4 regions of the Rossellomorea vietnamensis genome follow, and region 1 is predicted to be linked to each of the others. Evidence: riboswitches for the same ligand, from Rfam matches in the RefSeq annotation. Region 1 holds a riboswitch; each other region holds the start of a gene.
What was found. Region 1 has a riboswitch for S-adenosylmethionine ahead of N5C46_RS18135 (homoserine dehydrogenase). Riboswitches for the same ligand answer to the same signal wherever they lie in the genome.

Region 1 (2,204 bases):
CCCCACAGGCTCATCAGTTCATTCCCGGCGAGAACGAAATCTCCCACTTTGTAATGAAGCTTGAGGACAATGTTCTCTTCTTGTGCACGTTGGATCATCCCCTGAAAATCGACCAATTGTATATATCCCGACCCTCTGGACGTCACGTGAACGATATTCCTTTTCTCTTTCTCCATGATGTCCCCACTATCCGCGGTACGGTGAGTTTCTAAGTCTTTCTTCAGAGTCTGGTTGATCATCACTTCGGAAACCTGCTTCATATTGTACGTAATATTATGGACCTGCATCCACGTCGACGCATGGTTAATGAAAAAGATGAACGTTAGGGCTGAGAGGAACGCCAGTCCGATCGTCATGAGCGGGGCAGCAACAAACATTTCCTTCTTTGAACTTCCGATAAAAAGGAAAAGGAGGAGTACGTACACGAAACTTCCGTTGAAAATGCCGAGGGCGTGCTGTGTTTGTTTATCCGAAATGAAATCCAACAGCATCCTTGGTGAAAACTGGCCGCTGAACATCGTCAGCACGACGAGCAAGGAGTTAAGTGTAAAAGCGCTGAGTGTCAGAATGCCTCCTATGAGCGTGCTCACCAGGATACGGGTGACGGATGCATCCATACTTAACAAATCAGACGTGTACTGTGACACTTCCAGAGAGAGATCTAAATAAAGGGTAACGGCAACCATGAGCAAGGACAGGCATATGTAAATAAAAGGCATATACCAAATGGTGAGCCTGATTTCATGCCTGCGCTGCCGCTTTGACATGAGAAAATATTTTCTGATGGATAATGGAAGCATTTTTTTCAACATGATCGAAACGGTTCCTTTCTAGTAAATGGATATGGGTTAGTTTTCCCTCTCAAACACGGTTAAAACTTCCTTTATTCAAAAAGATTAGTAGAAAAGTGAATAATCTGGACTAAACCGATCGGAAATAAACCATCCTCATTTATTAGAAAGAATTTTTAAAAAATAACAAAAACTCTATTGACGAAGGGGTGAATCCCCTATATAATCCAATTCATACTCAAATATCAAGTGAAAACATAACGTTATCTATATCTCTTATCAAGAGCGGCGGAGGGATAGGCCCGATGAAGCCCGGCAACCTGCAGGATCAATCTGTAAAGGTGCCAATTCCTACAGATTCCATGTGGATCTGGAAGATAAGGGGAGGAGCATGATCAATTAGCCCTCTTCTTACAAGAAGAGGGCTTTTCTGCATACCCTCTTTCTTTCCACCACACCTTCAGACAGGAATCGTACGTGCAGGTCAAAACGGAAAAAAGGAGGCTGAATGATGTCAGCGATAAATGTGGCGCTTCTGGGCTTTGGAACCGTTGGTCAAGGGGTCTGTGAAGCCATTGATACTCATCAGGAGAGATTAAAAGAAGTACTCGGTAAAGAGGTGAAAATAAGAGCAATCCTCATCAAGGATCCCTCTAAGCAAAGGGAAATCGATCCATCCATCAGGATTACGACCGATTTTAAAGACATTCTCGATATACCTGACCTTCATGTAATCTTTGAAGCGATCGTAGGAGAAGAACCGACTTATACGTATGTGACACAAGCCATCGAGAAGGGGATTCACGTCATAACGGCCAATAAAGCCATGTTCGCAAAATACGGCCCAGAGCTTCTGAAGAAAGCTTCACATAATGGGGTGTCCCTTGGTTTCGAAGCGACCACGGCGGGAGGGATACCGGTCATCGGCACCATCCGTCAGCTCCTGAAGGTAAACGAAATCAAAAGCATTCAAGGAATATTGAATGGAACGTCCAACTTCATTTTATCCCAGATGAGGAAAAAGGGGCTTTCCTTTGAAACTGCCCTCAAGCAGGCGCAAGAGAAGGGATATGCCGAAGCGGATCCGACGAACGACATAGAAGGATATGATGCCTTTTATAAGCTTCTGATCTTAAGTCAGACCGCCTTTGGCAGGCAGCCGGACTGGAAGGATATCAGGCAGAAAGGGATCACCCACTTGACGGCTGAATGGCTGCAGGCAGCCGAGTCCTTCCGTTTGCGCTTCAAGCATGTTGGATCACTGGAACGTGACGGATTCAATCGCATCAAAGGGGGAGTGGAACCGATCCTTGTCCACGACACTCATCCCTTTTACGGGGTGGAGGATGTGGAAAACGCGATTTCACTGAAAGGGAGTCTGGTGGGGAGGGTCACACTGCTGGGTCCCGGAGC
Region 2 (2,204 bases), 560 kb from region 1:
ACGAAGATTCGAGCTCTTTCAGCTCATCTGTATACCCCTGCTCACTCGCTCCCCATCCTTCAATATGCTCGTTCAATTGATCCGTTGTAATCGATTCTTTCGGTAAAGCAGTTTTTTCAATGAACACGGGATCCAATTTCACCTTTTCAGGCGTTTTTTTTCCGTTCAGCTTTTGATAAAGGAAGCGGACCTGGACCCTGCCGATATCTTTCGGATCTACAGCTGCCGATGCCACCCATGGGCTGCCGTCTTTTTGAATGATCTGAAGATCCTCGTCACTCATGTCGATTCCGTATACTTTGATTTCATCTCTCCCCGCCGCTTCGATTGCCCGGACGGCACCTTTCGCAAATTCATCCCACGCTGCCCAGACAGCATCGATGTCCCCTTTGTTTGGATATTGTTTCAAGATGGCCTCCATCTGAGCCTGTGTATCCAGCGCTGTATTCTGACTCGCCGCTCCAAATGCCGCGACCTCTTTGATATCTGGATTTTCCTTTAAAAATTCTTCGTATGCCGCCTGACGTCTTTCCATGGGCGCAAAGCCTGCGACCCAAATCTTTACGATTTCACCCTTGCCGCCAAGCTCAGCTGAAAGCTTCGTCAAGGTTTGTTCAGCCATTTGTTTGTCCCCCTGCTCGAGGACCGTCACTCCTTTTGATGCCACATCCGCATCGAATACAACAACCGGAATATTTTGTTCTTTCGCCTTTTCCACCCCTGATTGCAGTGCTTCTTTCGTTCCATGGTCGATCAGAATGCCATCAAATTTCTGGTTGATCGCCGCGTCCAGGTTAGAGGACATTTTGGCCAGGTCCCCTTCCGAAGTGAACACTTGAACCTTCCCCCCGAACTTTTCCACCTGTTCCTTGACCCCTTCTATGTATTGAGCGGAAAATGTCCCGAGATTGATTTGCATAATAAGGGCGATTTTTTTATTGGCTAACGGATGATCGGAAGTCGCTTCCCCACCGTCTGCTTCCGCCTCCTGTGATACCTTTGGCTGACAAGCCGCCAAACTGAAAAGTAGTGCGATTAATACGAGTAATGATGCCGTTTTTTTCATCTTTCTTTTCTCCTCCCGAGGGTGTTCCCCTCTATTTTTTTCAATAAAAAAACCTCTTTTCCCAAGAGAAAAGAGGTTTATGTATAAATAAACGTGCTCTTATCACTCAGGAAATGCTTCCTGCAGGTCTTAGCACCTTTCCGTCGTAAAACGGTAGGTTGCCGGGCGTCATCGGGCCAGTCCCTCTGCCAACTCTTTATAAGAGAATATGAAATTGGTTGTGTTCGCTTTTGCTATAATCGCTATATTAACGATATGTGGAAATATTGTCAATATTCTTTTTTAAAAAAATTCTGTGGCGGGTCTCCGGAAATGATCACCCAACAATATAAAAAAGCCCTCCCAAACCGGGAGGGCTCTATCATTCAAATCTTATTTCTCACCATACGCAAGGGACGCTTCCACAAAGTCTCTGAATAGAGGCTGCGGGCGTGTCGGGCGTGATGTGAATTCCGGGTGGAATTGAGATGCGACGAACCATGGGTGGTCGCTCAGCTCGATGATTTCCACAAGACGGCCATCCGGGCTTGTGCCTGAGAAGATGAAGCCGGCTTTTTCCATTTGCTCTCGGTAGTGATTGTTGAATTCGAAACGGTGACGGTGACGTTCGTATACGACTTCCCCGTCGTAGGCTGCATAGGCTTTTGAACCTTTTGTCAGCTTACATGGGTATAGTCCGAGACGAAGGGTCCCGCCAAGGTCTTCGATATCCTTTTGTTCCGGTAAAAGGTCGATGACCGGATATGGCGTTTCAGGATTCAGCTCAGCCGAGTGTGCTCCTTCAAGTCCAAGGACATTACGCGCATATTCAACAGATGCCAGCTGCATACCAAGGCAGATTCCAAGGAAAGGAATCTTGTTTTCACGGGCATATTGCGTCGCAGCGATCTTTCCTTCGACACCGCGGTCACCGAAGCCGCCTGGTACAAGGATTCCATCCACGTCAGCAAGCTTCTCTGCCACATTTTCGTTGTCGACAAGCTCAGAGTTCAACCATCTCACTTCAATGTCGCTGTCGAAATGATATCCTGCATGACGAAGGGCTTCGACTACAGAAATATAAGCATCCTGTAATTCAACATACTTCCCGACAAGGGCGATCCTTGTTTTGCGGGAAAGGTTTTTCACCCGGTCAACC
Region 3 (2,204 bases), 410 kb from region 1:
TCCTTTTCATCCTTGATGGAAGCGATGACCTGGGATTGGACTATGTCGATAATGTTTGGTTTCATGTAATTGGCCCCTTTGAAAAGTCTGAATATTTTTTCTTTTAGTATAGCACAGTTGTTTATGGGGTAGGCGATGACCTGGAAAAGTACGATATAGATAATATTTGGTCGCTCCTTTATGAGTGAATATAGTAGACAGCCTGTTAAGATAACTAGCACAATTATCGTTAGTGAGATCCGGGTAAGCACCAGAGCTAATCAATAGACGGAAAAATTCCGCTTAATTCGTCATTACTTTAAAAAAAAGCTGAAATAGACGGAAAAATTCCGCCTATTGACTCAAGAAATACAATATGAGGTGATTTTTCTGTGTGTAAGCGGAAAACCTCCGCTTATTTTCCCTCAAATCTAGTTCCAAACTGAATGTAACCGGAAAACCTCCGCTTATATCCTTGATCGTAAAGTGGGTCCGATTCCGTTTCTACCTTCTCCTTTCAAGTAATCTCAATTTCTCTTAAAGCCAAAAAATAGAGTAAGAACCGTCTCCGGTTTGCCCTCCATAATGAAATATATTGAAAAACAGGATTGACAACCCAGCTAAAATCCTTTACCATTACCCTAATGCAGAAACGCATCATAACTTTAACTTAATAAAGCGTTATCTTCTTATCCAGAGAGGTGGAGGGACTGGCCCTGCGATACCTCGGCAACGGGTTCTTAATGAATACCGTGCCAATTCCATCAAGTCATATGACTTGAAAGATGAGAAGAGCGGGACATATACATATTTGTGCCTCTCTTCTTATGAAGAGGGGCACTTTTTATTTTCACCCATGTCCTTATAACCCAGGCACCGAGAAGAATACATAACGAAAGGAGCAAGTTCTGTATGATCAGAGTTCAGAATGTTACGAAAGTATTCGAGACGAAGGATGGCCCATTCACTGCTTTGAGGGATGTTTCCTTTGAAGTGGAGAAGGGAGAGATTTATGGGGTGATCGGATTCAGTGGAGCGGGGAAAAGCACGCTTGTCCGCTGTCTCAATTTTTTAGAGAAACCATCTTCGGGTGATATTTTCATAGAGGGTCGCAGCCTGAAGGATCAGTCGGCCATCGATCTGAGGAAAGAGCGGCACCGCATCGGGATGATCTTTCAGCATTTCAATTTGTTTCAATCCCGGACGGTAGCAGGGAATATCGCCTACCCTCTGAAACTGGCAAAATGGCCGAAAGATAAAATCAACGAGAGAGTAAAGGAATTGCTCGCGTTTGTCGGACTTGAAGATAAAGCGAAGCATTATCCCGATGAACTGTCAGGAGGGCAGAAGCAAAGGGTAGGGATAGCAAGGGCACTGGCGACGTCGCCTTCGATTCTGCTCTGTGATGAAGCCACATCGGCACTGGATCCTCAGACGACGGAATCGATTCTCAATTTATTAAAGAGAATCAACGCGGAGTATGGCATTACGATCGTGATGATCACCCACGAAATGGGGGTCATCCGGGAAATCTGTGACAAGGTCGCGGTGATGGAAAATGGAGAAATCGTGGAAGAGGGAAGCGTCTTCGATATCTTCTCCAACCCCCAGACCTCGACGACGAGAAACTTTGTGAAGAGTGTCATGAATGATCAGCTGCCGGCATCGGTTCTTGATAAATTAAATGACAGCAAGGAAGGGCGTATCTGCCGCCTTATTTTCAAGGGGGATTCGACGGGAACGCCGATCCTTTCCGAAACGGCAAAGACATTCAATGCCCATATCAATGTATTATTCGGACAGATCACGGAACTACAGGGCAAGCCGTTCGGGAATCTCATCGTACAGATCATCGGCAGCAAGAACGAAACGGAAGAAATCCTGGAATATTGGAGAAACAGATTATTCGTAAGCGAGGTGGAGAAGCGTGCAAGTTAACTGGGAATTATTCTGGCCAAGAATTATTGAAGCGACATGGGATACCGTGGCGATGGTGTCATTCTCCCTTTTATTCGCCACGTTGATCGGGCTTCCCCTCGGCATCATCGTTGTGGTGACGAGGAAGGGGCACTTACTTGAACATAAAGCCGTCTTTTCAGTACTCAGCAGCATTATCAACGTGTTTCGGTCGATCCCGTTCATCATCTTGATGGTGGCGATCATCCCCTTTACAAGATTGGTAGTGGGCACGTCAATCGGCACGGCGGCAGCCGTCGTCCCGCTTG
Region 4 (2,204 bases), 1.6 Mb from region 1:
GGAAATAAACTTTTTATTGGAAGACCCTTTGAATCTCTGCTTGTTCGCAGATAATCCTTTGATAATGCTTCCATATTCATTTTTATAATCAAGAAGATATGGAAGAGTCGAAGCCATGGTCAGTTTATACAAGTTACCCGAATAAACTCCTGATAATACAGGTGCAATTTGATTTTCCACAAGTTCCTTTCCGAGAAATGCTTCCAGAAATTCTCCGATGGAACTTTCCTTCGTGAATACAGTATTTTCCGTCTCCAGGTCAGAAAGAGCCGCTTTCTTTCCGGCTTCAGAAATCAGTGTGCTTTCATTAAGTGCTTCTACGCTCATGGGAATACCGAAGATCGTGTCAGGAGGTATTCTATGCAGTTCGCCATTTGTGTATATGTAAGATGTTCCTGTTTCGTTATAGACGAGTTCGTTTTGAAGTTGAAGTTCATCAACCAATGGAAGTACTCCCTCATTACGGGCTACAATGGAATCTGCGCCAGCTTCCATAATAAAGTCACCTTCCGTTACCGTCCTGATCTTACCACCGAGCTGTTGATCCCGTTCAATTAACACGGACTCAATATCCAGGTTTTGTTCCCTGGACATTTTTTGCAGGTAATAGAGAGCTGTTAAGCCTGTAATGCCCCCACCTACGATAACCACTTTCTTCATACCATCCACTCCATTAATTACGTGTATGTATACAGATTATCATGTTTTAAACGGATTAGAAAAAGAAACTGTGTCGGAAAAAGGAATATGGCATGTAATTAGGATATGGCATCATTCATTGACCCTAGCTTCATGTCTAATTCAAAGTTGACAACTAGGAATAGTTTGATATAACATATAATAGAATTCTGATAACCACATAGCCACTTATCCAGAGAGGTAGAGGGACTGGCCCGATGATACCTCAGCAACAGATTCTATTTTCTAGAAAACTGTGCTAATTCCACAAGCGTTAAGCTTGAAAGATAAGTTGAAGTTTTCCATTCAAGCCTTCTTCTTATCTTACTAGGAAGTAGGCTTAATTACATTAAAAAGTCTCTTCCTCTGTTTATTTACATTATAAGAGGAGTGATCATAATGGGAGAAAATCTCCAAGAAGCAATCAATAAAAAAAGAAATGAGTTAATTAACAAATTGATTGTCCATAACATTTTCAAAAAAGGTAATAAACAATTATTTGAGCTGACACTTAGAGAACTTGAGGATGAATATCACTTTATTCAGAAGGATTGCCATCCTCATAGTGATGTCGGCTCTATTCACTGGAAGAATTGCACGAATCTAACCAGTTAGAAGCCTGGTTTATCTTCTCGGAAATCGCCAAACAAAAAAATGACGCGGGCCTATGGCTCACGTCATTTCTATAGTTATTGAGCATTTACCTCAACAGCATCCTTCTTATAATAAGCTGCAAAGATTTCCGCAAATGCTTCGGTGGAATTATATAATTCCACTAAGTTATTTTCGACCCCACCAAACTCAAGGAGCATAGCCCGTTCTGTTAAATCCTGATTATAAACCCCGTTTCCTTCTGCTTTTGTTTTAACGAAAACCCCCCTGCTGATACCAGGGTACTTCTCCTCTAATTTAGCATTCAATTCTTTCGCGATTTTCAGGTTCTTTTCAAAGTTCTTATTTTCTTTTCCTACAATGAAGAATAGTCGGGCGTAGTTCTTACCATTGATCGTTTTGGTCGTAATGTTTCGAGGCTGGGAATCCCGGTGAATATCTATTAAATAGGTTAGATTGTCATCTTGCGCGAGGGCTTCCTGAACCAGTCCCCTGGTTAACTTGTAGGATTCAAAATATGTCCATGATTTATTTTTTAACGCTTGGTTTACATCTGTCTTATCCTGGACCGCCCCGATTCCTCTTGATTCGAGTTCCTGTTTCAATTTGGAACCAACCGCAATGACATTGACTTTTTCATTGGTACTGGCCGGATCTTTTGAATCATTGTTTTTGATCAGTGGGCTAAAGGCTTCCCAGCTGTGGGAGTGATAAATGAACACGGACTTTTCTTCGATTTCCTGCACACCGTCACCTGAATTGTGATTGGCTTGATCGACTTGGTTCTGATCGATTTCCTGATCCTTCAGCTGGTCCTCCGTTGGCGCTGGCGACTCATTAGGTAAATTGGTAATGTCCGTCCCTTTTCCGGCAACGGCTATATGCGTATGATAATTTTCGATTCCAGGGATTTC

Region 2: linked by a shared signal. The riboswitch ahead of N5C46_RS15535 (sugar ABC transporter substrate-binding protein) and the one ahead of N5C46_RS18135 (homoserine dehydrogenase) in region 1 are both predicted to bind S-adenosylmethionine.
Region 3: linked by a shared signal. The riboswitch ahead of N5C46_RS20310 (methionine ABC transporter ATP-binding protein) and the one ahead of N5C46_RS18135 (homoserine dehydrogenase) in region 1 are both predicted to bind S-adenosylmethionine.
Region 4: linked by a shared signal. The riboswitch ahead of N5C46_RS03460 (Fur-regulated basic protein FbpA) and the one ahead of N5C46_RS18135 (homoserine dehydrogenase) in region 1 are both predicted to bind S-adenosylmethionine.

The regions. Positions count from the first base shown of each region.
Region 1 covers NZ_CP104558.1:3,559,811-3,562,014, forward strand. The annotation lists gene N5C46_RS18130 (DUF2254 domain-containing protein) at 1-812, opposite strand, end outside; SAM riboswitch class I at 1,065-1,175, shown strand; gene N5C46_RS18135 (homoserine dehydrogenase) at 1,303-2,204, shown strand, end outside.
Region 2 covers NZ_CP104558.1:3,000,962-3,003,165, reverse strand. The annotation lists gene N5C46_RS15535 (sugar ABC transporter substrate-binding protein) at 1-1,066, opposite strand, end outside; SAM riboswitch class I at 1,163-1,271, opposite strand; gene N5C46_RS15530 (CTP synthase) at 1,439-2,204, opposite strand, start outside.
Region 3 covers NZ_CP104558.1:3,969,214-3,971,417, forward strand. The annotation lists gene N5C46_RS20305 (glycerol-3-phosphate responsive antiterminator) at 1-65, opposite strand, end outside; SAM riboswitch class I at 666-771, shown strand; gene N5C46_RS20310 (methionine ABC transporter ATP-binding protein) at 892-1,917, shown strand; gene N5C46_RS20315 (methionine ABC transporter permease) at 1,970-2,204, shown strand, end outside.
Region 4 covers NZ_CP104558.1:638,115-640,318, forward strand. The annotation lists gene N5C46_RS03455 (protoporphyrinogen oxidase) at 1-660, opposite strand, end outside; SAM riboswitch class I at 865-972, shown strand; gene N5C46_RS03460 (Fur-regulated basic protein FbpA) at 1,078-1,293, shown strand; gene spoIIP (stage II sporulation protein P) at 1,368-2,204, opposite strand, start outside.